Regions from separate parts of the Halomonas bluephagenesis genome, predicted to be linked through region 3. Evidence: predicted binding sites of a transcription regulator. Region 3 holds the regulator's gene; each other region holds the start of a gene.
What was found. The regulator sigma-54, encoded in region 3, starts transcription at its own class of promoters, with help from an activator protein. The targets are predictions, from matches to a motif close to TGGCACNNNNNTTGCTNT.

Region 1 (10,057 bases), 1.1 Mb from region 3:
CATGGTGGCTCAGGCGTTTACCGAACTAGGCGTTGAGAAAATCCGCTTAACCGGTGGCGAACCGCTAGTGCGTAAAGGCATTGAGCAGCTCGTGGACGACATTGGCGCGCTGCCGGGGCTCAACGACTTCACCATGACCACGAACGGCGCGAGCCTACGTAAACACGCTGAACGACTCTATCAAGGGGGGCTGCGCAGGCTCAATATCAGTCTCGACTCCCTTGATCCCGAACGCTTCAAACAGCTGACTCGGACAGGTGAGTTAGCGAAAGTGATTGACGGCATTCACGCCGCTAAAGAAGCGGGCTTTAAACGCATCAAGCTTAACGCTGTGATTTTAAAGGGGCGCAATGATGATGAAGTGCTGGACCTCGTCGCTTTCGCTCGCGATGAAGGGCTGGATATCAGCTTTATCGAAGAGATGCCGCTGGGCGATGTGTCTGATCACTCCCGGGCCGAAACCTTTTACTCTAGTGACGACGTTCAAGCGCTGATCGAGACACGTTACCCACTCATGCCGTCAACGGAAACCACACCTGGGCCTTCGCGCTATTTTAAAATGGCTGACAGCGACAGTCGTGTCGGTTTTATTTCGCCCCACAGCCACAACTTTTGCGATAGCTGCAACCGCGTGCGGGTAACCGTTGAAGGCCGTCTGCTGCTCTGCTTGGGCAATGAACACTCCGTCGATTTACGTGCCGTATTACGTCGGCATCCCGGCAATATGCAGGCATTGAAAACGGCCATTATTAACGCCTTACCGCTCAAACCCGAGCGCCATCACTTCACTACCGACGGCGATGTCCAGGTGGTGCGTTTTATGAATATGACAGGGGGTTAAACGTTGTCAGCCACTCGCGTGCCTGTGCATATCATTACTGGCTTTCTCGGCAGCGGTAAAACCACGCTTATCCACAGCCTAATTGAGCAAAAGCCTGTGGATGAAAAATGGGCCATTTTAGTCAATGAGTTTGGCCAGATTGGCATTGACCAAGCGATGTTTGAACAGCGCAACGATGTCGTCGTCAAAGGGCTACCTGGTGGCTGTTTATGTTGCCAGCTGGCCTTTGTGCTACAGGCTGCGTTGGTCAACTTACTCGCCCGCAACAAGCCAGACCGCGTCATTATTGAACCATCAGGGCTAGGCCATCCCGCTGGCTTACTCGACTTGCTACGCGGCGAAGCCTTTCAAGATGTGGTGGCCGTGCACGATATTATTGCCACCCTAGATCCGCGCCGTCTAGATGAGCCCAGAGTCCGTAAACACGAGACCTTTCAAGACCAGTTGGCGATGGCCGATGCCATCGCCATCACTATGGGTGAGCAGGCAAGCGTCGAACAACACGAACAAGCACAGCAGTTTGTGACGAAGCTCTGGCCACCACGAAAGTGGGTTCACCGCATTGAACATGGCACGATGCCACTATCACTGCTGATGGACAGCGGCCAAACCAGCGCCCACGACGATGCGACCATTCCTGATACACATCGTCAAATAACAGCACCCCTCACGTTGGAAGGCGCTTTTTTTGATGTTGCTCCTCCGCTTGGCCAACCTCAACAAAAGACCGCCAGCTCCCTTGGATACACCAGCACAGGCCTTCGCTGGCACCCCAGTGAACGCTTTGATCTTGATTATTTGGCCGCCCACTTAGGTGAGCTTCCCTCATCTGCACGAGTAAAAGGCGTCTTTCATACCGAGCAGGGCTGGAAGCAGCTTAATCGAGCCGATGGAGCACTTAGTGTCGGAAGCAGCGCTTGGCGACAGGATTCGCGGCTTGAGGGGATTACCGCTGACAATGACGCCGATACCCACACGAATTTACTGACAGAACTGCAATCATCAGGAGCGCTGCTGGGCTAATGTTTTCCCAGAGCTAAGAGGGCTGAGCCAAGAACGCTTCCTCAATAGCGTCTACTGGCATAGGGCGACCAAATAAATAGCCTTGGAAAGCATGGCAGCCATGAGCCAACAACCATGCTTTTTGGTCCTCTGTTTCTACCCCTTCGGCAATAACATCAAGATTTAAGCTTTTCGCCAGAGCGATCGTACTTTCCACAATGGCCGCATTGGCACTGCTCTCTAACACTTGATGGACAAATGACTGGTCAATCTTTAGCTGATCAAGCGGCAACTGCGCAAGATACGCCAGCGATGAATAGCCGGTTCCAAAATCATCCAGAGAAAAACGTACACCTTGGGCTTTCAGGCTAAGCATTTTGTCACGAGCATCGTCTCGCGCTTCCACAAACAGCGACTCAGTAACTTCTAACTTGAGGCGTTCGAGCGGTGCTTTTGTACGAATAAAAATCTGCTGTAAGCGAGATAAAAAATCGCTATCGCGAAACTGCAGTGGGCTAATATTCACAGAAATCGTCAGTTCACGCAGATGTGGCATTGCGGCCCAACAGGCTAACTGGCGACACGCATCTTCAATGACCCACTCACCGACCTCATTAATTAGCCCGGTACTTTCTAATAACGGAATAAACTCCCCAGGTGAGACCATTCCACGCTCTGGATGCTGCCAGCGCAGCAGTGCCTCAACCCCCGTAAAGTGGCCGAAGCGATTAACCTGAGGCTGGTAATAGAGGCGCCAATGATGACTCTCCAATGCCTGACGCAAATCGGCTTCAAGCTTAACCCGTGCAAGCAGCGTTGCCTGCATCGAAGGATCAAAAAAGCGTATGGCACGACGCCCACTCGCTTTCGCTTGTAATAAAGCCATGTCGACCTGCTGAAGGTAGTCCTCGGCGCTTCGCTGACTATCGGATACGATAGTAATCCCAATGCATGCGGTCACCATGACGTGCTCTTCAGCAAAACTAATCGGCTCATCAAGCGCGACGAGAAGTTTCTGGGCAATATGTTCTGCTAAGCGCCGCGTCTGACGAGGACTTCCATCGACGCCCTCAACAAGCACTGCGAATTCGTCACTACCCAGGCGAGCCAATGTATCGGTATCGCGCAACATTTGGCCAAATCGCTGGGCAACCCGTTGCAGCAACTGATCGCCGGCGAGGTGCCCCAAGGTATCGTTAATATGGTTGAAACGGTCAATATCGACCACCAATAACGCCCCGCAGCGCTGGTGGCGGGTTAGCTCTTTTAAGGCGGCCTCCATCCTGTCCATAAACAGGCGCCGATTTGCAAAGCCCGTTAATGGATCGTAAAACGCTAGCTGATGGATCTCTTGCTCAGCGGCTTTGCGCTCACTGATATCACTCATAGTAGCAACGTAGTTAGTGAGCATGCCGTCAGCATCGTAGACAGCGCTGATTGTCAGCCACTCAGGGAACAGCTCACCGTTTTTACGCTGATTCCAGATTTCTCCTTCCCAACTTCCTGTGGTTATTACCCGTTTCCACAAACGGCGATAAAACGCTGCGTTATGGTGACCCGAGCTAAACATGCGAGGGTTCTTACCGATCACCTCGGCATCGCTATAGCCCGTTATGCGCTTAAACGTATCATTAACTTTTAAAATATTTCCCCGCGCATCCGCCACCATGATACCTAGGTGCGCCTGGAAAGCGGCCGCAGCAATCTGTAGTTCTACTTCTGCGCGCTTCGCTTCGGTAATATCACGATTCACCGATAACACTCCCTCAAATTGTCCGGCACTACTTATTAGCGGGCTTACGGTGGCATGAAAATGGTGTGGCTGTGCGTCAATGGTCAGTGGATATTCAAACCTTTCTACTTGATGAAACTGCTGCACTCTTTCAAAAACGGCGGCAAATGCGCGGGCTAAGGGAACAGGTAGGACATGTGAAAAGTGCTTTCCCAGCGCATCTTGGCTATTAATAAGTAACTGCTCAGGGGCAACTGCATGGATATAGCTAAAGCGCCCTTCCACATCAAATACAAAAATCAAATCCTGGATCGAGTGGACTAAGGCATCCATACGTGCCCCACGCGCTTGCGCTTCCGCCCGTGCTAGCTCTCGTTCTTTTATTCGCTCATGCAGCTGATAAGCTAACGTGAGACGGTTTAGGTAGTGGCGAACGCCCCAGGCCCCCAACAGCGTAATCAAACCAACGACCAACAATAATACCAGCAAGCGCTGACGCCATCCCGTCATCAGCGTGTGAAGGTCAACGCCCACCACAACAAACACCGGATATTCGCTAATCCGTTGCATGTGGAATAAGCGGTTACTCCCGTCAAGAGGTGAGATCGTGGTTAGCGTCCGAGAAAGGTTTTCGCTGTCTAACCACTGCTGCGTGTCAGGTGCATTAATTTGGCTACCAATGGTTACTCCTTCATGGGGAGGTGGGTGCCGAGCAACCACTTTTAGATGTTCATCTATCAGTGCCATGCTTTCACCTTCGTACACACGCATTTGCTTCAGCGCATCGTCCAGGATATGCGGCATGATGCGAGACATAATCACACCAGCGAAATCACCTCGGTCATTCACTAAACGCTGGCCATGATAAAGAAAGAAACGCTGCTTGCTCGCCGACCAAATAAGCGGCGTCATCATTTCGTCTTGGCCACCTTGCTTAAAGGTACGGAAAAAAGCGCTGTTGCCAAACTCCTCCCCAACATGACGATTATCGTCACTGCTTAAACGTAGACGCCCTTGGGCGTCCAACACTCCGACACTATCGATCAGCGGTACGTACTCAGTAAGATTGTCTAGCGCTCTCTGAACGGCACTCGCACGATCAGCCTCTAAGCTGTCTAGCCCTGAAGAGCCTGTTTGGTGAATATCTAGCAGCTCGGCCAGACTAAACAAGCCTTGGCTGCTTTGCCCGAACATGCCTTTTACCCATTCTGACACCACATTCGCACGGGCAATCACACGGGATTCAGCCGCATTGACTTCCTGGTGATACTGGCCTTTAAGCAACCAGCCAAACAGCGTAATCATCATACATAACGACAAAATATAGATCGTAATAACTCGCCGCTTTTGACGCCGAAAGTCAGGTAATACCTGACTTTTTTTAGTTACTCGATCACTGCGAGGTAGCAGCATTATACGTAGGCCTTATTCAGGTATCCCGCAGCACACCTGATACAGTATAAAAAGAACGTTGAAAGATACACCACAGCGGCTCCTCGTAAGCGGCTCTAGATAGTGGCTTGGCTTGTGTTTGATGTATATCAATTTTCAGCAAAAATGCTCATAAAAGTCGTTATTTTACTTAACAAGAGGCTGCCATGGCATCTTTAGGCCAAATGAGTGACTACGAAGTGCGCTTAGTGCGTATTTTTAAAACGGTGGTGGAATGTGGTGGTTTCCCCGCCGCAGAAACCGCTCTAGGCATCAGTCGCTCAGCCATTAGCCAGCACATGAATGATTTAGAAGGCAGGCTAGGCTTTTCGCTATGCCAGCGTGGCCGAGGCGGGGTTAGTTTAACCGAAGAAGGCAAAGAGATTTACCAAGCGGGGTTAACGCTACTGACCGCGCTAGAAGCCTTTAAAAGCGATGTAAATGCACTGCATCATACCATCAAGGGCGAACTGAATATCGGCATCACCGATAACTTGGTCACCTTGCCCGCTATGCATGTTACCCATGCGCTCGCCGAGCTGACAGCGCCAAGCCATGAAGTCACCGTTAATATTCACATGGAGCCTTCGGATGCCGTTATTCGGAGCGTGATGGATGGACACTTGCATGTCGGTGTGGTGCCCGCGGTTAATTTACCTACCAGCTTAGAAACGCACTTATTGTACGATGAGCCTTCGTTTCTTTACTGTGCTGCCGGCCACCCCTTGTTTAGTGAAATCGATGAAGCGCTGACGGCTGAGCAGATAGCTGCTTACCCAGCGATAACACCTCGCTACCCACTCCCTAGCGATGCACGTAAAGCGCATGATGGGTTAAATCTACAAGCATCGGCTTCTGATCGGGAAGGTGCCGCGTTTTTGATTCTCACTGGACGCTTTATCGGCTTTCTTCCAGAACACGTAGCCGCTCAATGGGTTAACGCAGAAAAGATGCGCGTCATTCACCCGGCCACCCAGCGCTACCGGATTCCGTTTGTTCTAATCACTCGCCATGACCGCCGCCCCAACCGGGTGGTGGATGCATTTTTAGGATTTGTGAAAGGCACAAAATAAATCACCAGTTTATGCCAAGCAAAAAATATCAAAGCTCGGCACTTGGCCGAGCTTCGATCATTGGCGATGTTTATATGTAGTGAGTTTATGGCTGTTTTGCCGTCTCACTGGCCAAGTGAGGCGCGGGTCCTACCTGGGAAGACGATGTTAAAACGTGGCTTGCGACATAATAAACAATCGCACCGAGCGCGGACCCTGTAAACCAGCCATAGTCATAGAACCAGTTCATGGTGCCGGTTAGTAGCGATATTAGCGTAAGCGCCACCGGCACGCCGAACGCGATAAAGCCCGCTATATTCACCGCAGGATAAGCATGGTTATCCATATATAGACTAGGCACATCTAAACGCTGCTTTTTAATTAGAAAATAGTCCACAGCCATGATCCCTGCGATGGGGCCAAGCAGGCTGGAGTACCCTAGCAGCCAGTTTGAATACATCTGTTCAAGAGATACGCCTTGAGCGATGAGTCCCGCCTTTTGCAAAAGATCATAGCCCATCAGTAAAACACCCACGGCCCCTGTCATAAGGACGCCGCGGGTTTGGTTAATCAGCTTCGGGGCAATATTCTGGAAGTCATTCGTGGGAGAAACAATATTCGAGGCGGTATTAGTAGAAATCGTGGCAATAATGATTAGCAACATGGCAAGCACTACCCAGAAAGGGCTTTCGATATAGCCAATCAAACGCACCGGGTCAGCAACCGTTTGCCCCACCAGCGACTCTGACGCCGCGGTTAATACAACGCCCAACGCTGCAAAGAAGAACATTGTCAGCGGCAACCCAATCACTTGGCCAACAATTTGATCTTTTTGGCTTTTAGCGAACCGGCTGAAATCGGGAATGTTCAGCGACAACGTCGCCCAAAAACCCACCATAGCGGTTAAGCCCGCAAAGAAGTAGCCATATACCGAAGCTCCTTCTGGGCGCGAGGGCGGTTGCGCTAATAGCTCAGTCATCGACATGTGCGGCCACGCCCACGTCATTAACCCAATCCCCACGGCGAGCAACAATGGCGCCGCTAAGGTTTCCAGCCACTTAATCGACTCTGCCCCACGAATGACCACTAGGAGATTCGTTGCGCCGAATACAAAAAAGCCAATCACCTCACCTACTCCCCCCAGCGCAGCCCAAGCGGGAACCAGTTCGGATAACAGAAGATGAATAGCCAAGCCACCAAACATAGTTTGAATACCAAACCAGCCGCAGCCAACTAGAGCACGCACCAAGCAAGGCACGTTAGAACCTAAAATACCGAACGATGATCGCAGTACAACAGGAAAGGGAATCCCAAATTTAGTGCCTGGAAAGGCGTTTAGGGTGAGCGGGATCAATACGATCACGTTGGCTAACAAAATGGCAAAAAGCGCCTCACCAACACTAAGGCCAAAGTAGGCGGTTAACACCCCCCCCAGCGTGTAGGTAGGTACACAAATCGACATACCCACCCAAAGTGCAGCAATGTTCCATTTGCTCCAAGTTCGCTCAATCGCCTGAGTGGGTGCAATATCTTTATTAAAACGAGGGCTATCACCTACGTCTGTGCCTACGTCGAGTTCAATTAACCCCTCTCTGTCCACCATTCGGGATGTTGAGCCAGTCATATAGTCTCCTCAGCAGTGCTGTTGCCCATTATATTCACGATTCCAGTCTTCTAAGAGCAATAAGCGTGCCTAAACCAAAAGCACAAACACTAACCCATTGATCAAAAAGCTGACTTACTAGGCAGACATACACTTACTTTTAGCGTGATTGTTGTTATTCGCCTTGTAGCTCTTCAAAGCCATTAATAAGCGTAGCTATTTAAAGAAAATACGCACCAAAAAGATGCGAAAAAAAGTTTTATATTCAAATTAAACTAATACAACGCTATGTTTTAAAAGAAAAAATTAAAAATCACTAACATCGTGCAGTACTTCACCAACTTAGCAAAAACAGCACTATAAGAAATAAAAATACTAAAAAATCAAAGAGTTAAGCCAACAAAATAAAATTATCAAAAAACGCTTGAAACAACACCTAATAACGGACTATGTTCAAAAAGCTGTCAAACATGACAACTTTACAAACAACAATAAGACGCTCGCTTAACCTCGCTTGCATCACTCTATTATCAATGCAAGTTTCACAAGCAAGGCTAAGCGAAAAAGGCACGGTAAGACGCCGCTGCACGCCACGTGACCACAAACTTGTTACTTGACCAGTAACGTACCGACATGCGTCCGCATGCGGTTGGCACGTATGACTTGAGAGGGCATGTTCCATGCAGAAAATGAAAATCGGCTTAATTCAAATGGGCCTCAAAACCAGTACCGACTTAGACCCTGCGGCGATCCGCGACGCGATGAATGAAGCACCCCTGCCAATGATTCAGCAGGCCGCCGAACAGGGTGTGCAAGTACTGTGTTTTCAAGAAGTATTTAACCAGCCGTACTTCTGTCCAAGCCAAGATGGAAAATGGTATGCCGCCGCAGAGCGTGTTCCAGAAGGCCCGACGTGTCAGATGATGCAAAAACTGGCTGCCGAACACCACATGGTAATCATCGTGCCCGTCTACGAAGAAACAGAGACCGGCGTTTACTACAACACCGCCGCCGTGTTTGATGCCGATGGCAGCTACCTCGGCAAATATCATAAAACTCATATTCCTCAAGTTGCTGGTTTTTGGGAGAAGTTCTTCTTCAAACCAGGAAAATCAAACTGGCCGGTCTTCGACACTGCCTACGGCAAAATTGGTGTGTATATCTGCTATGCCCGCCATTTCCCTGAAGGTTGGCGTGCGCTGGCGCTCAATGGTGCTGAGGTGATCTTCACCCCCTCCGCTACCGTGGCAGGACTCTCCCAATACTTATGGGAGCTTGAGCAACCTGCTTCCGCCGCGGCTAACGGTTGCTTCATTGCCGCTATCAACCGCGTGGGCACTGAAGCGCCCTGGAATATCGGTGACTTCTACGGCTCCAGCTACATCGTTAACCCACGCGGCAAAATCGAAGCCCAGGCCAGCGAAACTGAAGACGAGCTACTGGTGCATGAAATTGATTTAGATATGGTGCGCGAGGTACGCAATAACTGGCAGTTCTTCCGTGATCGTCGCCCAGATGCCTACCCCCGCCTCACTGATGGTGAGTAGCCCTGTTGATGAATCACACGAGGATTTCATAATGAGTTTATTGATCAAAGGCGGCACCGTCGTTACCCATGCCGACACTTACCGCGCTGACGTACTGTGCATCGACGGAAAAATACACGCCATCGGCACCAACTTGGACCTCCCCGACAACTGCGAAATCGTTGATGCCAGCAACCAGTTAGTAATGCCCGGCGGTATTGATCCTCATACCCATATGCAAATGCCGTTTATGGGCGCGGTGGCTAGCGAAGATTTTTACACCGGCACCGCCGCCGCTATGGCGGGTGGTACCACGACGATTATCGACTTTGTCATTCCAAGCCCAGGCCAATCACTTTTAGAAGCCTTTGAGACGTGGCAAGGGGGGGCGAAAAAAGCCGCCACTGATTTCGCTTTCCACGTGGCAATCACCTGGTGGGATGAAAGCGTCAAAGAGGAAATGGGTACCCTGGTGCGCGAACATGGGGTGAATAGCTTCAAGCACTTTATGGCCTACAAGGGCGCGATTATGGCCACTGATGACATATTGGTGGAAAGCTTTTCACGCTGCCTTGAACTGGGCGCAGTGCCTACGGTACACGCCGAAAACGGCGAACTGGTTTACCACATGCAGCAGAAATTACTGGCCCAGGGCATTACCGGGCCGGAAGCTCACCCACTTTCCCGCCCGCCACAGGTAGAAGGTGAAGCCGCCAGCCGAGCGATTCGAATTGCCAGCACGCTAGGGGCGCCGGTCTATCTGGTACATGTATCCACCAAAGACGCCGTCGATGAAATTGCCTATGCCCGCCAGCAAGGCCACCCAGTATTCGGCGAGTGCCTGGCAGGACACTTACTCATTGATGACAG
Region 2 (10,057 bases), 1.5 Mb from region 3:
AGCGCCTGAGGGATGACCACCAGGCGAAGTACCAGGTTACGTGGCAGGCTTAACGCCTGGGCGGCTTCCGTTTGCCCGTGTGAAATCGCCTGGATGCCTGAGCGGACAATTTCAGCAATAAATGAGGCGGTATAGATCGACAGGGCAAGCCAAAGGGCGAGGAACTCGGGAATCACCGTGATACCGCCACGGAAATTAAAGCCGCGCAGTTCCGGCATCTCCCAGGTAACTGGCACACCGGTGGCTACCAGTACTAACAGGGGTAAGCCAAAAATCAGCACAAACGAGATCCAGTAAGCTGGCAGGCGTTTCCCAGTGGCTTCATGGCGACGCTTATTCCATATAACCAGCGCAATGCTGGCAACAATGGCGACAAGAAAGGTGAGGGGGATTAAGCCAAAGCCAGACTCAAACAGTGGCTGAGGGAAATACAGCCCGCGCACGTTAAGAAAAATCGCTTCTCCAAATGCCATGCTCTCCCGGGCGCTCGGCAACGTGCGTAGCACGGCAAAGTACCAGAAGAAAATTTGCAGCAGCAGCGGAATGTTGCGGAAGGTTTCGATATAGGCGGTGGCTAAGCGCGCCAGTAGCCAGTTAGGCGACAGGCGGGCGATGCCAACAATAAAGCCAATGATGGTGGCAGCCAATACCCCTAGGCCACCTACCAGCAGTGTATTGAGTAAGCCGACCAGGAAGGTGCGGCCATAGGTGCTTTGGGAAGAGTAGTCGATCAGACTCTGCACAATTCCAAAGCCTGCGGTGTTGCCCAAGAAACCAAACCCGGTGGTGATACCACGTGCGGATAAGTTGTCTTGGACATTACCGACAATGTAGAGCAAAAAGGCTGCCACAGCAGCGACGAGCAGCAGCTGGAAGATAAGCGCACGTTTGGCACGGTCTCGCCAAAACGGCGGCTTGTGGCCAGCGGGGCGAGTGTTAGGACTTACGGACATGGAAGGCGTCTCCGCGATACGGACGGTCAATCAAATGGCCCGCCAAGGCCCCTGGAAGAATGGGGCGGCGGGCCGGGGTCAAACGAGACGCTTAGCGAATCGGCGGTGCGTACTGGAAACCACCTTGGTTCCACAGGGCGTTAACACCACGTTCAATCTCAAGTGGAGAGCCCATACCCACGTTGCGATCAAAGCTTTCACCATAGTTACCGACTTGGCTCAGGATGTTGTAGGCCCAATCAGCGTCTAAGCCCATACCTTCTCCGTAGTTGCCATCTTGACCAAGCAGGCGGGCAACATCAGGGTTATCAGAGCTGAGCATTTCTTCGGCATTTTCGCTGGTGACGCCATACTCTTCACCATTAATCATTGCGAATAGCGACCACTTCACAATGTTGAACCATACATCGTCGCCTTGGCGTACCACTGGGCCGAGCGGCTCTTTAGAGATAACGTCTGGCAGAATCATCGCGCCAGACGGGTCATCTAGCTGAATACGCAGTGCGGCTAGCTGGGAAGTATCGGAGGTCAGAACGTCGCAGCGGCCAGCCTGGAAGCCGCCAACGGTTTGTTCAGAGGTATCGAAAACGATGGGGTCAAACTCCATGCCGTTGGCACGGAAGTAGTCTGCTAGGTTCAACTCAGTCGTGGTGCCAGACTGAATACAAATAGCGGCACCGTCCAGTTCAGACGCGCTGGAAATACCCAGGTCGCGGGAGACCATAAAGCCTTGGCCATCATAGAAGTTAACGCCAGTAAAGTTGAGGCCCAGCGTCGTGTCACGTGTGGTGGTCCACGTGGTATTGCGTGAAAGTACGTCCACTTCACCAGATTGTAGGGCAGTGAAACGCTCTACAGCGTTCAGAGAAATATAGTTCACCGCATCCGCGTCGCCGAGAACGGCAGCTGCAACAGCACGGCATACGTCAACGTCGAGTCCTTGCCAGTTACCTTCATCGTCTGGGGCGGAAAAACCTGGCAGGCCGTCGCTGACACCGCACTGCACGGCGCCACGCTCCATCGTATCTTCTAACGTATCGGCTTGGGCAGTGGCGACACCGGCCAACGTGATAGCACCCGCGGAGGCCAGCAGTACCAAGTGTTTCTTATTCATCATGGTCGTTCCCCTTACTCGATTTAATGTCGTTATGCATGCAGATGCATGACACTAAAAGCTAGCAAGGAAGATGCCAGAAAGGATATGTCGCGATATTCAGCGCTTTTCAACGCAAAATGAGCGACTTATACGAAAGAATGGGTGCAAAAAAGCGCATTAGCGGCTACTGGTCGCTCTATTTTGGTGCAATGCCGCTAATTCCTCCCTACGTTTAGCCTAGAATCTGCGAATCGGATTAGCGAATCGGTGGGGCGTACTGAATACCGCCATCTTTCCACAAGGCGTTTAAGCCTCTAGCAATCTTGAAGTCAGAGTCAGCACCGACGTTTCTATCAAAGATATCGGCGTAATTACCCACTTGCTTGATGATTTGGTACGCCCAATCGGTGTTGATGCCCATTGGCTCGCCCAAGTCGCCGTCTTGGCCAAGCAGGCGCATTACATCAGGGTTTTCCGAATTAAGTTGCTCGTCTACGTTGGCTTGGGTGATGCCTAGCTCTTCCGCATTTAGCATGGCAAACAGTGACCACTTCACAAGATTGAACCACTGGTCGTCACCTTGACGAACGGCTGGGCCAAGCGGCTCTTTCGAGATGATTTCAGGGAGCACGACCGCCATGTCGGGATCAGCAAGCTGCATCCGCTGGGCATAAAGTTGGGAAGCGTCGGAGCTTAAAACGTCGCAACGGCCTGCTTCAAAGCCTGCAATAGATTGCTCGGGTGCATCGAATACGACGGTATCATAGGTCATGCCGTTGATGCGGAAGTAATCAGAAAGGTTGAGTTCGCTGGTGGTGCCGGACTGGGTGCAAACTGCTGCGCCATCAAGCTCTTTGGCACTTTGCACACCTAGATCACTGGCCACCATAAAGGCTTGGCCATCGTAATAACTCACGCCGGTAAAGTTCATTCCCAGCGTTGTGTCACGGCTTTAGGTCCAGGTCGTGGTGCGTGATAGGACATCGACTTCGCCAGACTGCAGAGCAGTGAAACGCTCTACCGAGTCGAGTGGTACAAAATCTACTTTTGTCGCGTCGCCAAGCGCCGCAGCAGCAATGGCACGGCACACATCGGTGTCCAGGCCCCGGTATTGGTCGTCGTCAGCCAACGATGAAAAACCTGGCTGAGCGGCATTAACGCCACAGCGCACGCTATCGCGTTCTTGAACGGTTTCCAACGTGCTGGCCATAGCCATCGCGGGTACTAAAACACCAATTCCTACTCCCAACCAACGAACGGTTTTCATTTGTTATTCCTTAACGTGAAAGGGCAAATAATCGTAAGCACATAAAAAAAGCCGAGCAATGCTCGGCCTTTTGGCTATTCGCAGGCGCAGCGTTATGCGAAGGCTTTACGCATAAAAGGCGGCAGCGATAGTGCACCACGGTGAGCATCACCTGTGTAGTACTGTAGCGGCATTTCATGCTCAGCGGCAGCCTGTTCGCGGAAGCTTTCAACGCTGGTCGCTTTACCGGCCAACGTGACGCTCCACCAGCCAGAAGGGTAAACCGGCTGTGGGAAGGGCAGTGTGGCCACGCTATCAAAGCCCGCTTCACGCATGTCGTTACGCAGTTCGCGAATAATAGAGCCGCTGTGGTAAAGCGGTGATTCGCTTTGCTGCACCATCACGCCGCCATTTTTTAGAATACGGTGGCAACGCTTCAGGAAGTCGGTTTTAAACAGCCCTTCGGCGGGGCCAACTGGGTCGGTGGAGTCGATAATTAGCACGTCGATGCTCTCATCGGCAGCGTCGTCTACCCACTTTACACCATCAGCAAACAACAGCTCGGCACGTGGGTCGCCGTTAGCTTCTACCAGCGCTGGGAAGAAACGCTCGGCGGCCTTGGTCACTTCTTCATCGATGTCGATTTGCGTCACTTTTTCAACACCAGGGTGACGCAGCACTTCCTTCAGCGTGCCGCAGTCGCCGCCGCCAATAATCACTACCCGCTTGGGGTCTTGATGGGTGAACAGCGCCGGGTGGGCAATCATTTCGTGATAGAGGAAGTTGTCGCGATCGGTCAGCATTACGCAGCCATCTAGCACCATCAGGTTGCCGTAGGTCTCCGTGGTATACACTTCCAGGTGCTGGTAGGGGCTTTGCACATCCAGCAATTTCTCAGTGACTTTCAGCGAGAAAGCGCTGCCGTGGCTATCAAATACTTCGGTAAACCACTGGTCGTCGCGTAAATCGCTCATTACTTTGCTCCTGGGCGCGGGGCGTTCGTTTGGGTAGGAATGCCTTGATGATACTGCGGGCTTAAATCGTGCAGCGCCTCCATAAAGGCGGTGACGTGATCAGGGTTGGTGAACTGGCTGATGCCATGGCCCAAGTTAAATACGTGGCCAGGGCCGTGCCCATAGCTTTCCAGCACCCGTGCAACTTCCGCGCGGATGGCAGAAGGCCGAGCGAACAGTACGTTGGGGTCGAGATTACCTTGCAGCGCCACTTTATGGCCTACCCGTGCGCGGGCGTCAGAAAGTTCGGTGGACCAATCGATACCTAGCGCATCGGCTCCAGCGCAGGCGATATGCTCAAGCCATTGGCCGCCGTTCTTGGTAAACAGGATGACCGGCACGCGGCGGCCACCGTGCTCACGAATCAGGCCGGAGACAATTTGCTCCATGTAGCGCAGCGAAAATTCCAGGTAGGCGGGTGTTGATAGCGCTCCGCCCCAGGTGTCAAAAATCTGTACTGCTTGAGCGCCAGCGCGAATTTGCGCGTTTAAGTAGTCGGTTACTGACTGCGCCAGGGTATCCAGCAATTGGTGCATGGTGTCTGGCGTATCGTAAAGCATGGTTTTCAAGTGGCGGAAATCTTTGCTAGAACCGCCTTCCACCATGTAAGTGGCTAACGTCCAGGGGCTGCCCGAAAAGCCAATCAACGGCATCCGGCCGTTCAGCTCACGACGAATGGTCGAAACGGCACGCATTACATAATCGAGATCGCGCTCGGCGTTGGGCACCGTTAACGCTGCCACCTCTTCTGGGGTGCGTACCGTTTTTCTGAATTTAGGGCCTTCACCGGTTTCGAAATAGAGCCCCAAGCCCATCGCGTCTGGGATCGTGAGAATATCGGAAAACAGAATAGCGGCGTCGAGCGGGTAGCGCTCAAGGGGCTGTAGCGTCACTTCACAGGCGAGGTCATGGTTGCGGCACAGATCCATAAAGCTACCAGCATCGGCGCGGCTGGCACGATATTCTGGCAGGTAACGGCCTGCTTGGCGCATCATCCACACCGGAGTGCGGTCGACGGGCTGGCGAGCCAGCGCGCGAAGAAAACGGTCGTTTTGCAAAGGTGTGGTGGTCATAAACACTTGCTCTTGAGAAGTTTGCCCGCATTGTAAGGGAAATAGCGTACTTGAAGATAACGGTACTTGGAGATAACTGTGCTTGAAAATAGCAATTGTACTTAAAAACGTACTTAAAAACGTCTCTCTCTGTTGATACCGTGAGGCCACCGCCGCTTCCTGGTAAACTGTCTTCTTATTTTGCCAACGCCGGTGTGGTTAGCTGGTTTGGTTAATCAACGAGGTAACCTGTGACCATTCGCTTCATTGCCACTTCCCGGCTGCCCACGCCTTGGGCCACATTCACCATGCACGGCTTCGAAGACGAAGCCACGGGTAAAGACCATATCGCCTTAACATTAGGTGATGTGAGCGGCGGCGAGCCAGTACTGGGGCGCGTGCATTCTGAATGTTTAACTGGTGATGCGCTGTTCTCAATGCGCTGCGACTGCGGCTATCAGTTGCAAGAAGCGCTCAAGCGTATTGCCGAAGAAGGGCGTGGCGTGCTGTTCTACCTGCGCCAGGAGGGGCGAGGTATTGGGCTGCTGAATAAAATCCGCGCTTATCATCTGCAAGACCAAGGTGCCGATACGGTCGAAGCCAACGAACAGCTTGGTTTTGGTGCGGACATGCGTCGCTATGACCTGTGTGTGCCGATGCTTAACCACTTGGGTATCACGGCACTAAAACTGATGACCAATAACCCTAGAAAGGTTGATGCCTTAACCCGGGATGGGGTGAATGTGGTTGAGCGCCTACCGATTACCACTGGCCTGAACCCGCACAATGAACACTATCTCTCAACGAAAGCTGGCAAACTTGGTCATATGATGGCGCTGGACGACTTTACCCAGGCCAGCGACGTCGATATTGAACGTAAAGGATGATAGTGAGCGGGGGGAGTTGTTAGGAGTGCCCCAAGATGAAAGCCGAAGATGAACAACAGCGTGACGTGCTGCCTCAAGAGCAAGGCGAGTTCAGCATTGTCGAAGAGTGGTTACACAGCATTACCCACGGGGTTGGTGCTGTACTCAGCCTGGTGGGCATGGTCGTGCTGTTGGTAGTCGCGAGCTTAGCTGCCCATGTTGATCCTTGGAAAATTGTCAGCCTGAGCCTGTACGGCGCTACGTTAGTCCTGCTTTATACCGCTTCGACCTTCTATCACGGCATTTCTAATCGGCGCTGGAAGCAACGCTTCCAGATGCTTGACCACTGCGCGATTTACTTACTTATCGCGGGCACCTATACGCCTTTTCTGCTCGTTAATATGCGCGGCACCACGGGCTGGGTCTTATTCACCGCCGTGTGGTCGCTAGCGCTAGTGGGGATTGGCTGTAAACTGCTTTGGCCACAGCGTTTCGCGGCACTACGCGTGGCTATCTATTTACTGATGGGCTGGATGATCGTGCTGGCCTCTAGAGAGATGGCGGCCAATTTATCAGTGGCCGGCATCGCTCTGCTTGCCGCAGGGGGAATCATCTACACGCTAGGGGTGATCTTCTATGCCGTGCGCGCCATCCCCTACAATCACGCTATCTGGCATCTGTTTGTGATTGCCGGAAGTGTCTGCCACTACTTTGCCGTCTACAGCACTGTCCTGCCCCACCGAGCGGTCACTTAGCGATCAACTGCCGCTTGCTCTTTTTCCATGGCACGGGCTAGCGCTGGACGATCAGCGTGGCGTGTGCGGTAGGCAGCCAGGGGTTCAGGCAGGCGATGCTTCATACCAACTGCCCACGTTAAGGTGTGGGTAAGGAATAAGTCCGCCAGGGTGAAGGTATCGCCTACCAACGTTTCCTGACCATGATAACGGCGCTCAAGCGCTTGCAGTGCCCGCTGAAACTCCCATGCGGCGGTAGGCAGTACGGCGGGGACGCGTTGGTCTTGGGGAAGGGCGAACTTATGCTTGGCCTGTAACCACAGTGGCTGCTCTATTTCAGTGACGATAAAGCTTAGCCACTGGTCGACCTGCGCTCGTTCAGCGGCGTTTTCTGGTAATAGGCGGTCGTCACCGTATTGTTCAGCGAGATAGCGGCAGATGGGAGCTGACTCAAACAGCGTTAGCTCGCCATCTTCAATGACGGGCACCTTGCCATCTGGATGGCGGGCTAGGTGTTCTGCGGTTTGTCCCTCGCCTTTATCCAGCGCTACATGCTGGCAGCGGTATTCCAGCCCAAGCTCTTCAAGTGTCCAGGCAACCCGCACCGAGCGGGAGTTCGGAAAGCTGTAGTGCGTTATCATTAGGCGGCTCCTAAGCAGCGCGGTGAGGCTTTACTGTAGCGAGTGCTTAGAAACCTGTCGAGCTACCGGTCTCGGGCGCTACGGATGCGTTCGTAAGCGTTGCCAATTTCGCTGGTGCGCGCCTGAGCCACTTCACGCATGCTTTCTGGCAGCCCTTTACCGGCGAGTTTATCTGGGTGGTTTTGGCTCATCAGGCGGCGGTACGCTTTCTTGATTTCTGCGTCGCTGGCGTCTTCATTCACCCCAAGTACGCGGTAGGCGTCTTTTAGCGCCTCTTCGCTGGAACCTTGTGAATTCGCGGCGGCACCGTGAAGCATGGCTTCAATCTGCTGTACTTCGGCGTCGCTACAGCCTACTCCGCGGGCCACGCGCAGGATCATCTCGTGCTCGGCAGGGTGAAGCACGCCGTCGGCAGCAATGGCGGTTAACTGAACTTGCAAAAACACTTGGCGTAAAATCGGCTGGCGCTGGGTCAGCCGATTAACGTTGGCCAGCTCTGCATCTAGGTTGAAATCGTCGGCGCGCCCGCGCTCAAAAGCGGCCCGCGCTTTGGCACGCTGTTCGCCTTGAAGGTGCATTTGGTCGAATAGCTTTTCGGCCACGCCAAGCTCGCCATCGGTGACTTTGCCATCGGCTTGGCACAAGCAACCCATTACCGAGAAGATCGATTCTAAAAAGCCTTCTTGGATTTGCGTGCGGGCGGCGTTTAAGCGGCGGCTAATCCGTCGTCCTAGCCACCAGCCCAGCCCTCCGCCTATCAGCAGGCCCCAGACGCCGCCAACGGCCAAGCCAATCAGGCCAAACAAGATAATCAAAAATAGCATGGTGTTCTCAACCGTTGAAAAGTTAAAAGTTACGGGAGACGAGCGCGGATAGCGCGCTCGATACCGTCGGCATCCAGGCCGCAGTCGCGTAGCAACTCTGCAGGGGTGCCGTGTTCAACAAAGGTGTCAGGCAGGCCTAAATTGAGCACCTCGATTTGTACCCCTTCAGCATGCAGTAGTTCGTTCACTGCGCTACCTGCACCACCGGCGATCACATTCTCTTCCAGAGTGACCAGCAGCTCATGTTCATCAGCGGCATGCAGCACGGTGTCTCGGTCCAGTGGCTTGATAGAGCGCATATTGATATGCGTTGCGTCGAGCTTTTCAGCAACCTCTGCGGCGGCGCTGTTGACGCTACCAAACGCTAGCAATGCAATGCGTACGCCTTCGTTACCAGCCTCGCGGCGCACCTGTGCCTGGCCAATGGGCAACGGCTCTAAGTGTTCCGGAATGGCTACGCCGGGGCCTGTGCCGCGAGGGTAGCGAACCGCTGCAGGGCCTGGGTGATGGTAGGCGGCGCTAAGCATGGCGCGGCACTCTGCTTCATCAGCAGGGGCTAAAATAACCATGCCGGGGATGCAGCGTAAAAATGATAAATCCATGCTGCCGTGGTGGGTTGGCCCGTCTTCACCGACTAGGCCTGCTCGGTCAATCGCAAACGTCACGTCTAGATTCTGGACGGCCACATCGTGAATAAGCTGGTCGTAGCCGCGCTGTAAGAATGTGGAGTAAATCGCCACGACAGGCTTCATGCTCTCGCAGGCCATGCCCGCAGCAAGCGTCACGGCATGCTGCTCGGCGATCGCGACATCAAAATAGCGCTCAGGATACTGTTGGGAGAAGCGAATTAAATCCGAGCCTTCGCCCATGGCTGGGGTAATCCCCATCAGCCGTGAATCGGTGGCCGCCATATCGCACAGCCAGTCGCCAAACACGTTGCAGTACTTTTTCTTAGCCGCTGTTTTGGGCGTTGCCGGTGGGTTTACCAGCGGCGCATTGGCAGTGGCGCTGGGCTTTTCTAGCTTAGTGATGGCGTGATAACCAATTTGGTCAGCTTCGGCGGGCAGAAAACCTTTACCCTTAACTGTTTTGATATGCAGAAATTGAGGGCCGTCCTGGTCGCGCAGGTTGCGCAATGTTTCGGTGAGCGCCTCCAGGTCGTGGCCATCGATTGGGCCGATGTAGTGGAAGCCCATCTCTTCAAACAGCGTGGCAGGGCTCACCATGCCTTTCATATGCTCTTCGGTGCGCTTGGCAAGTTCGAGTGCGCCCGGCAGATGGGAGAGCACTTTTTTGCCTTCTTCACGCATTTTAAGGAAGGGCTTACTAGACAGCACACGGGCTAGATAGGTCGCGATGCCGCCAACATTTTCCGAGATCGACATCTCATTGTCGTTCAGCACCACTAGCATGTTGGCGTTAACGTGGCCTGCATGGGCCAGCGCTTCAAACGCCATTCCTGCAGTGAGTGCGCCATCGCCAATAATGGCGCACACACGACGAGGATCGTTTTGCGCCTGGGCGGCTAAGGCCATCCCCAGGGCGGCTGAAATCGACGTGCTGGAGTGACCTACACCGAAGGTGTCGTACTCGGATTCGGTGCGGCGGGGAAACGCTGCTAGGCCGCCATGC
Region 3 (10,057 bases):
ATTGACTGATCAAACTGATTGCGGAACGTCAGCCCTAAATTAATGCCATTAACAATAACATTGACCACTTTCCACTCACCGTCCGAAAGCCGCAGGCTATAGCTAACGGGGTAAACTTGGCCATTATTGGCAACAACTTCCATATCAACGCTGGCTTGGTCTTCATAGCGCTGGCCGCGCTGGTCGGTCAGCACTCTCAGCTCATCATAGTCAAACGTCACCAGCCCACGCGTGTAAGTGTCAATCAGGGTTTGGCGAAAGACGTCAGCGAACCGACTACGCTGTTCTGGCGTTGCATTGCGAAAGTAACTTCCCATCACACTAGCGCCAATATAACGAAAATCCGCCACATCATTCAGGCTGTCGTTGACTAGCGCTTTAAGCTCATCAAGATTATTGGAGTAGTAATCTTCTCTACCGTTAATTTTCTCCATGAATTCATTGACGTTTTCACGAACTATCGCTTCTGGCGATTTCGACTGAGCCTGAGCAACAAAAGGCAGCAGGGCAACCGCTAGCGCCAACAAAAAAAGCACACGGCGGGCCAACATTACGCTATTTTCTTTCATTAAAGTCACCTCTTAACAACTGGCAGCACCCAAGGTGCTTAGTTAGTAACCATATTGGATACAAATTGCTGGATAAGTTCTTCGAGCACCAAAGCAGATTGGGTATCTCGAATAACATCACCCTCTTCAAGCACTTCTGGAGCACCACCAACACTTAGACCAATGTACTGCTCTCCGAGCAGGCCAGCCGTCAAAATAGCCGCAGTAGTATCTTGCGAAAGCTGGCCTTGAAGTTCGCTGTTGAGGCTCAACACCACCCGCGCATCATACCACTCGGTATCAAGTTCAATGGCCTCTACCCGACCCACAGTAACGCCAGCCATTGTTACGCGCGCACGCGGCTTCAGGCTGCCGATATTGGAAAAGCTTGCCTCAAGACGAAACGTATCAGAAGGCGCTGAAAGCGTCATTCCACTGACGCGCAAGCCCAAAAAAACAAGCCCTAGAATGCCCGCAAGCATAAACAGGCCAACGCCAAACTCCATGGTTTTACTGCGCTTCATGTTATTGCTCCACCCATTAAAGACCGCCAAACATCACGGCAGTCAACACAAAATCCAGCCCCAAAACAGCAAGCGATGAATACACCACCGTGCGTGTTGTCGCACGTGAAATACCTTCAGATGTAGGCACTAAGTCATACCCTTGGAACACTGCAATCCAGGTGACCACCACAGCAAATACAAGGCTTTTGATGATCCCGTTACCAATATCATCAACAAACGAAACGCTAGCCTGCATATTGCTCCAGTAAGAGCCTTCAAAAACCCCTAGCCATTCCACACCAACCAAATAGCCACCCCAAATCCCCACCACGCTGAAACCAATAGTAAGAATGGGTAGTGCAACAAAGCCTGCCCAAAGCCTGGGGGCCACAACCCGGCGCAGTGGGTCAACACCAATCATTTCCATGCTTGTCAGCTGCTCGGTCGCCTTCATAAGACCAATTTCTGCCGTTAACGCAGAGCCCGCGCGCCCAGCAAACAACAGCGCAGCGACAACCGGCGCCAGCTCTCGAAGAAGTGAAAGAGCTACCATCTGGCCTAGCGCCTGCTCTGCACCAAAATCAACCAGGATGGTATACCCCTGCAGCGCAAGCACCATGCCAATGAACAGCCCTGACACCAGCACAATAGCCAGAGACAGAACACCAACGAAATGCACTTGGCGCAGCCACAACGACCACCCTTCCCTTGAAGGCACCCCTACCGCTGACTGAGCTAGAAAGACACCTGCACGCCCCAATGACTCTAAGGCATCACAGCCTTTTCGGCCCAGCCTAGCAACATGCGAGATAGCATGTTTAATGTTTGATTGCATTTAACGCACCTTCCCTGAAGAGGCTTGGCCCAGAATATCGCAGTAAAGTGTCTCAGCGGGATAGTGAAACGGCACCGGCCCGTCTGGCTCTCCATGAATGAACTGGCTCACCCGGGGATCTTGGTTCGTGTCTAAAGTACGTGGCGTACCAGAAGCTACCACTTGCCCATCGGCAATGAGGTATAGATAATCCGCAATACTAAGGGTTTCCTTGATATCGTGTGAAACGATCACTGACGTAAGTGACAGTGCCTGATTAAGCCGTTTAATTAGCTGTACAAGCACCCCCATTGAAATGGGGTCTTGCCCAACAAAAGGCTCATCATAGAGGATCAACTCTGGGTCAAGTGCTACCGCCCGTGCCAATGCCACACGCCTTGCCATGCCCCCTGAAAGCTCGGCGGGCGATAAATGCCTTGCCCCTCGCAAACCCACTGCCTGCAACTTAAGAAGCACAAGATCGCGTATCATAGGATCCGGCAAGTCAGTATGCACCCGAAGCGGAAACGCCACGTTTTCAAAAACATCGAGATCTGAAAACAACGCACCGCTCTGAAACAACATACCCATGCGTTTACGCAGTGTAAACAGCGCTTTACGAGACAGGCGATGTACATCTTGCCCGTCGATTAGCACTCGTCCCCGATCAGGTGTTAATTGTCCACCGATTAGTTTTAAAAGGGTTGTCTTGCCGGTACCGCTTGGCCCCATGATAGCCGTCACCTGGCCACGCGAAATCGTCATATTGATTCCGCGAAAAATATCATGATCACCCCGCGAGAAGTACAAATCTTCAATTTCGATGAAGGGAACATCTGTCATGGGCTGGCTGGCCTTGATGGTCGTCTTGCCGCAACCGCATTACTATATGCTGGCTACGCACGAGTTAGTTAAAAAACAGATAGCTTAAAAACAGACAGTTTAAAAAACAGTGTTTTCGAAATATTATCGAACATCGTAACTTAACGCTACTCACAGTAACAGCTGCGCTCGTTGTGACCGCCTTAAGAGCAAGGTACGCGCTTTACCTACAAACCGCGCCAAGATGTTATTCTTACCGATCTACCTTTGACCGCTTATGAAAAGAGACTTCCCCATGCGCCAGCCACTATCGACACCTAGCCCAATGCGTGAAAGTGCGCTGCGCACGTTGCAAATTGAGCAGGCCGCTATTGGCGGACTTCAGGCAAAGCTTGATGAAAGCTTTGACCATGCCTGTGAACTTATTCTCGCCTGCCACGGCCGCGTGGTTGTAACCGGCATGGGCAAGTCAGGACATATTGCGGGCAAGCTAGCCGCAACGCTGGCAAGCACCGGCACACCTGCTTTTTTTGTGCATCCAGGTGAAGCCAGCCATGGCGACCTCGGCATGATCACCCGCGCAGATGTCGTACTAGCACTTTCGAACTCTGGTGAAACAGCAGAGGTCACAGCACTGCTTCCACTGCTGAAACGCTTAGGCACCCCTCTTGTAAGCATGACCGGACGCCCTGGTTCCACGTTGGCCAAACACGCCGATGCTCATCTTAATAGCGGGGTTGAGCGCGAAGCCTGCCCACTCGACTTAGCGCCGACTAGCTCAACCACTGCGGCACTTGCCTTAGGCGATGCCTTAGCTGTGGCATTGTTGGAAGCACGAGGCTTCACTGCTGAAGACTTTGCGCTTTCACACCCCGGTGGAAGCCTCGGCAAACGCCTACTTTTGCGTGTAAAAGACCTAATGCACAACGGATCACGTCTTCCCCAAGTGGCATTAGGCAGCCCGCTAAGGGACGCACTCTTGGAAATTACTCGCCAAGGGCTGGGCTTTACCTGCGTAGTTGATAGCGAAGGTCGCCTTGCTGGCGTTTACACCGACGGTGATTTACGCCGAACACTGGATCAGTTTCATGACCTACGCGATGTCCTAGTTGATGACGTCATGACGCGCCCAGGAAAACGTATCGGACCAGATGTATTAGCGGCTGAAGCGGTACGCATTATGGAAGATAGTCGAATCACCGCATTGGCGGTTGTGGATGATCAGCAGCGCCCTATTGGTGCGTTGCATATGCATGATTTACTTGCCAGCGGTGTCATTTAATCGTTCCTTTTAAACATTAATAATACGGAGGCTTCATGTCCCTACCTGACGCTCTACAAGACCGGATTCGCCGCGTAAAATTGCTTGCCATTGATGTCGACGGCGTACTTACCGATGGCCGCCTCTACTTCCAAGCTGACGGTATCGAAATCAAAGCGTTCCATACCCAAGATGGCCATGGCCTTAAACTATTAAAGCGCGTCGGTATTCATGTTGCCTTAATTACCGGGCGTGACTCTCCCATGGTCAGCCAGCGTGCTGCGTCTTTGGGCATAACCCATGTGTATCAAGGATGTGAGGATAAACTCACCACGCTACGCGCGCTTTGCCAACGCCTCGATATTACGCTAGAGCAAGTTGCTTACTGTGGTGATGACTTACCAGACCTTGCCCCTATCAAGCGTTCTGGCGTCGGCATCACTGTACCGAATGCACCTGACTACATGCACACTCACGCTGACTGGATCACTGATCGTCTTGGCGGTCACGGTGCTGTACGTGAAATCTGTGACACCTTACTGATGTCTCAAGGCCATTGGGACGCTGTTTTAGACACGTATCTACACGGCCAATCGTAATGCGCTTTTGGGTTAAAAAACGCGTTTGGGTAACCGCCATGGTACTTATCTTAGGTGGAGTGCTTGTATGGCTAGATCCACGCGGCCCTCAAGACCAAGCAATTGACCCTGAAGCGCGCGCCCAAGAGCCTGGCCATGTATTAGAAAACGCAGAAATTACGCTGTTTGGTGAAACCGGCGCCATCCAGCAGTCGTTGACGACGCCCCGCTTAGTGCATACCCCACAAGCGGCGATGACCGACGTCACCCAGCCCAGGGTAATACTCTTTGATAGTGAAGAGCGCCAATGGCGGGCCACGGCTGAGACCGGCACCCTTAATACTGACACGCAGTTACTCACGCTGGCTGGTTCCGCTCAACTACTTGCTCCTGATGAGGGCTGGCAGCTGAATACAGAGTTATTGCACTATGATGGCATCACCCGTCATGCCTGGAGCGATGCCGAGACCGTACTTCAGCAGCCGCCCCAGCGCATTGACGCTTCACGCATGGATGTATGGCTGGATGATAGCCAGATCCGCTTAACCAACAACGTGCGCGGCGTTCATCCGCCGGCCACTCGTTCCCAGTAGGAGTCGCGATGAACGCTCTCATTCGCACGGCACTCTTCGCCATTGCGCTACCCATCTCAGCGGCAGCGCTTCCGGTCATGGCGCAAAGCCAAGCCCCCGTAGAAGTAGAGGCTGACCGTTTAGATCTCGATCAACGAGCAGGCACCGCCGTATATTCCGGTAACGTCGATATTCGACAGGGCAATATGCAACTGCGCGGCGATCGCGTTGAAATTCAGCGTAACGATGCTGGTGAACTATCGCGCGCCGTAGCAACCGGTGGGCGAGCCTATATACGCAACCAGCTCGAAGGCCAGGCAAGGCCGATGGAAGGCTGGGCAAAGCGGATTATTTATCATGTTGCCGAGCGCCGAGTAGAGCTGATTGACCAAGCCGAACTTACCCAGCAGGCAGACCGCTTTCAAGGCGGACGGTTAGAGTACTTTATCGACCAAGGCGTTGTTCAGGCACGCTCTGATGTTAGTGGTGGTGAACCACAGCGTATCCGCATGACTCTTCAGCCGGAACAATAGGGAGTGCCCAGTGCCGACAAATAGCGCAGAGCCAGCACCTCAAACCACAGCGTCAGAACCAACATCAGAAGCAGCACCGATAAAAACACTTTATGCCCATCACTTAGCCAAAAGCTATAAGCGCCGCCGCGTGGTTAAGGATATTAACCTAGAGATCTCTCAAGGCAGCGTGGTAGGCCTGCTAGGCCCCAACGGCGCAGGCAAAACGACATCGTTTTATATGATTGTCGGTTTGGTGAAATCTGATGCGGGAAAAGTAGGCATTGATGGGCTTGATTTAACACATGCCCCCATGCACGAACGCGCGATGGCAGGTATTGGGTACTTACCCCAGGAAGCCTCTATTTTTCGTAAACTTTCCGTCGCCGACAACATTATGGCAATCCTGGAAACCCGCAAAGAGCTCGACCGTAGCGCCAGGGAGCAGCGCCTTGAGTCACTACTGGAAGATTTTCACATCACCCACATCCGTGACAATTTAGGCATGAGTCTTTCAGGCGGAGAGCGTAGGCGTGTTGAGATTGCCCGCTCTCTTGCGACAGAGCCTGCCTTTATCTTGCTTGATGAGCCGTTTGCCGGCGTTGACCCGATCTCAGTGGGCGATATTAAAACGATAATCCGAGCACTTAAAAAACGCCATATCGGGGTATTGATTACTGACCACAACGTACGGGAAACACTGGATATTTGCGATATTGCCTACATTGTAGGTGACGGCCATATCATCGCCAGCGGCCCTCCCCAGGAAATCCTCAATAACCAAAGGGTAAGAGACGTTTATTTGGGGGCTGATTTCCGCCTGTAAACAGTCACCTGCAGCAAAAATAGTGCTAGTGGCATACTTATTGCACTTGCACCAAACCATAACTCGCACTAGGGTGGAGCTTTCTGATTAACGAGTGGTTCTCAGATGGTCATGAAAGCTTCTCTTCAATTGCGTATCGGTACACAGCTGACCATGACACCTCAGCTGCAGCAGGCCATTGCCCTGCTACAGCTATCAACACTGGACCTTCGTCAAGAAATTCAGCAAGCACTTGATGCCAATCCAATGCTTGAACAGGAAGATGAGTTCGGCGAACAGGCCGTTAGTGAACCCCAGGAAGCTGAGTGGTCCGAAAGCATTCCTAGCGAACTCTCTACTGACAGTGACTGGTCAGACACTTACCAAGATATAGGCAGCCATGGCACCAGCAGCGAGGGGCCTGACTTTGAGCGTCAAGCCGCTGGCCAAAGCTTACATGGTCACTTACTTTGGCAACTCGCCATGACGGACTTCTCACCTCGCGACCATGCCATCGCTGAAAGCCTCATCGATGCGCTGGACGCCAACGGCTATCTGACCCAGCCTCTCAACGACATTCGCGAAGGACTTAAAGCCCAAGGACATGAAGGCCTTAGCCAGCGTGAAGTTGAAACAACCCTGCTTCGTCTTCAACAGTTTGAGCCCACCGGCGTGTTTGCTCGCGACCTGCGGGAATGCTTAATGCTGCAGCTCGCTTCACTGCCTGAAGATACACCGCTGCTTATGCCAGCCAAGCGTCTAGTACGTCAATTTCTTGAAGCGCTCGGTAAAGATGATGTGCGTTTGTTAAAGCGACGCTTAAGCCTGGATGATGATCAGCTCGATGACGTAATCCGCTTGATCCGCAGCCTTGATCCTCGGCCAGGAAGCGCCTTTGGCGATACAGATGACAGCTATGTGACACCAGACTTAGTGGTACGACACGATAACGAGGGATGGCACCTGGAGCTAAATCCGGAGGCATTGCCACGGCTGCGCATTCAACCTGACTACGCAAGCCTCATTAAACGGGCTGACAAGAGCCAAGATAACCAGTTTTTAAAAGAGCATCTCCAGGAAGCACGCTGGCTTATCAAGAGCCTTTCAAGCCGAAACGATACACTACTGCGGGTTGGTCGAGAAATCATAGCTCGCCAGATAGGCTTTCTGGAACATGGCGAAGAAGCCATGAAACCGCTGATATTAGCCGATATCGCGGACGCTGTGGAAATGCATGAATCCACTATTTCCAGGGTCACCACACAGAAATATATCCATACCCCGCGCGGGGTATTCGAACTCAAATACTTCTTTTCAAGCCAAGTCAGTGGCCAGGACGGCGGTGACAGTCACTCCAGCACCGCCATCCGGGCTCGAATCAAAAAACTGGTGCAAGATGAACCGCCCGGGAAACCTCTTTCAGACAGCCGCCTCGTGTCGCTATTGGAAGAGGGTGGCATTAATGTGGCAAGGCGAACGGTGGCCAAATATCGCGAGTCAATGGGTATACCCTCTTCAAGCGAACGCCGCCGTTTACGCTAATAAAACAGTGCTAACGAACAAAGTCTGTCTAAGGGCTTTGCAATAGCGCAAAAAGGGTTACAATCGAAGAACAGTCCGATGGATAAGGAGCACGTCAATGCAAGTAAATATCACTGGTCATCACGTAGATCTGACTGACGCCTTGCGTGACTATGTAAATGAGAAGCTGGAACGCGTTGAGCGCCATTACGACAACATCACCACCGTACAAGTGACCTTATCTGTTGAAAAGGAGCGTCAGCAAGCTGCCTGCACCCTGCATGCTGCAGGTGCTGATTTACACGCAGAAGCATTAGACAATGATATGTACGCTGCGATTGATGCACTAGCGGATAAAATCGATCGTCAACTCGTTAAACATAAGGAAAAAGCACAAGCTCGCGCCCAAGGCGCAGGCGTGCGTTAACTCAATGACGTTGGAAACCATTCTTCCCCCGGAGCGCGTGCTGTATGACGTCCCCGGGGGTAGCAAAAAAAGGGTGCTGGAATTTTTCAGCACCTTTATTGCGCAAAATACGCCTAGCCTAGATAGCCAAGAAGTCTTCAGCCGCCTCATTGGTCGTGAGCGCCTGGGTAGCACTGGAATAGGCAACGGCGTTGCCATTCCTCACGCACGCAGCCCTCACTGCAGCTCACCCATCGCTAGTTTTTTAAAGCTAACTGAGCCTGTGGATTTCGATGCTATTGATGGCGATCCCGTCGACCTTGTATTTGTCCTTTTAGTACCCGAAGAGGCGGATGACACTCACTTAGCTTTATTGGGGCAAGTGGCGTCTATTATGAACAGCGTTGACACACGTCAGCAGCTTCGCAGAGCGGCTAGCCAACGCGAACTTTTGGACCTTATAACAGCTAAAATTCGCGAACAGCCTGTTACCTAAATGGTCCACCGCTAAGCACTGCTTGTTAGCCCAACGTTTATCTCCATTTTTATTGGCATGCCAAGAGAAACTCTATGCAATTGGTGATCATTAGCGGCCGTTCAGGGTCCGGTAAATCTATCGCCTTACAAGCGTTAGAAGATCTTGGCTATTATGCCATCGATAATTTGCCCGCTATGCTGCTCGGCTCGCTGGTGGATGAACTGCGTGAGCAAGGGGAACGCCCCCAACTAGCGGTTAGTATCGATGCACGCAATCTACCAGCTGCACTAAAGCAGCTGCCAGCAATGCTTGAATCGTTGCGTCAGAAAAGCATTCATTTTCAAGTTATCTATCTAACCACCGATGCGCGAATTCTTCTTGAGCGCTACTCTGCCACGCGCCGACGTCACCCGCTGACGCGCGATAGCGACATGACGCTTGAAGAGGCCATTAATAAAGAAGAAGAAACTCTGCTCGACATCCGTGATCTCGCTGACCTAATGATCGACACATCTCGCCTGTCGGTTCACGATCTGCGCCGCCGGATAACCGACCAGGTTGCCCAAAAGCGTGAGGATAGATTAACCCTAACACTAGAATCATTTGGCTATAAACGCGGTGTCCCGCTTGACGCTGATTTAGTCTTTGACGTGCGCTGCCTGCCAAACCCGTACTGGGATCCAACGCTGCGCCAATACACTGGGCGTGACGCCAATATCATTACTTTTCTGAAGGGCTATCCCGTCGTGGAAGAGATGAGCAATGATATCCAGACATGGTTGGAGAAGTGGCTGCCTGCCTACCAAAATAGCCAACGCAGTTATATGACCATTGCGATCGGCTGTACCGGCGGACAACACCGCTCTGTCTATATGGTGGAACAATTGGCGCAAATGCTGGTTAAACAAGCGGGAGAAATCCAACTCCGTCATCGTGAGCTAGGCCTGCATTACACCCTCAGTGAACAGCAGCCATTCACATCCTCGCCTTCAACAAACGCAAAATAAGCACAGCGACTAACCAACGCCTTTTCTTCACGACTCCACTCGGCAAAAAGGAACCAGAGTGCCAGAAAGAACGTTAACACTCACTAATAAGCGCGGCCTTCATGCCCGCGCAGCGACTAAGCTCGTCAAGTGTGGCCAACAGTTTTCGGCTAATATTCACATTTACAAACAACAGCAAATGGCAGATGCGGCCAACATCATGTCGCTACTGATGTTGGCCGCTCCCT

Region 1: REH51_RS06785 (NCS1 family nucleobase:cation symporter-1) is a predicted target of sigma-54. The motif match lies at 7,736-7,753, and genes of this name have one in related genera.
Region 2: REH51_RS08215 (amino acid ABC transporter substrate-binding protein) is a predicted target of sigma-54. The motif match lies at 2,129-2,146, and genes of this name have one in related genera.

What each region holds. Positions count from the first base shown of each region.
Region 1 covers NZ_CP133631.1:1,532,395-1,542,451, forward strand. The annotation lists gene moaA (GTP 3',8-cyclase MoaA) at 1-841, shown strand, start outside; gene REH51_RS06770 (CobW family GTP-binding protein) at 845-1,864, shown strand; gene REH51_RS06775 (bifunctional diguanylate cyclase/phosphodiesterase) at 1,878-4,988, opposite strand; gene REH51_RS06780 (LysR family transcriptional regulator) at 5,174-6,079, shown strand; gene REH51_RS06785 (NCS1 family nucleobase:cation symporter-1) at 6,165-7,682, opposite strand; gene REH51_RS06790 (nitrilase-related carbon-nitrogen hydrolase) at 8,342-9,208, shown strand; gene hydA (dihydropyrimidinase) at 9,240-10,057, shown strand, end outside.
Region 2 covers NZ_CP133631.1:1,870,953-1,881,009, reverse strand. The annotation lists gene REH51_RS08220 (amino acid ABC transporter permease) at 1-953, opposite strand, end outside; gene REH51_RS08215 (amino acid ABC transporter substrate-binding protein) at 1,045-2,070, opposite strand; partial or broken gene REH51_RS08210 (amino acid ABC transporter substrate-binding protein) at 2,306-3,316, opposite strand; gene speE (polyamine aminopropyltransferase) at 3,409-4,269, opposite strand; gene hemE (uroporphyrinogen decarboxylase) at 4,269-5,381, opposite strand; gene ribA (GTP cyclohydrolase II) at 5,612-6,247, shown strand; gene trhA (PAQR family membrane homeostasis protein TrhA) at 6,283-6,981, shown strand; gene REH51_RS08185 (glutathione S-transferase family protein) at 6,978-7,601, opposite strand; gene djlA (co-chaperone DjlA) at 7,664-8,425, opposite strand; gene dxs (1-deoxy-D-xylulose-5-phosphate synthase) at 8,455-10,057, opposite strand, start outside.
Region 3 covers NZ_CP133631.1:387,109-397,165, forward strand. The annotation lists gene REH51_RS01830 (MlaC/ttg2D family ABC transporter substrate-binding protein) at 1-569, opposite strand, end outside; gene mlaD (outer membrane lipid asymmetry maintenance protein MlaD) at 608-1,072, opposite strand; gene mlaE (lipid asymmetry maintenance ABC transporter permease subunit MlaE) at 1,089-1,889, opposite strand; gene REH51_RS01845 (ABC transporter ATP-binding protein) at 1,890-2,711, opposite strand; gene REH51_RS01850 (KpsF/GutQ family sugar-phosphate isomerase) at 2,986-3,972, shown strand; gene REH51_RS01855 (KdsC family phosphatase) at 4,008-4,550, shown strand; gene lptC (LPS export ABC transporter periplasmic protein LptC) at 4,550-5,122, shown strand; gene lptA (lipopolysaccharide transport periplasmic protein LptA) at 5,131-5,634, shown strand; gene lptB (LPS export ABC transporter ATP-binding protein) at 5,714-6,439, shown strand; gene REH51_RS01875 (RNA polymerase factor sigma-54) at 6,545-7,960, shown strand; gene hpf (ribosome hibernation-promoting factor, HPF/YfiA family) at 8,058-8,366, shown strand; gene ptsN (PTS IIA-like nitrogen regulatory protein PtsN) at 8,371-8,841, shown strand; gene rapZ (RNase adapter RapZ) at 8,916-9,830, shown strand; gene REH51_RS01895 (HPr family phosphocarrier protein) at 9,889-10,057, shown strand, end outside.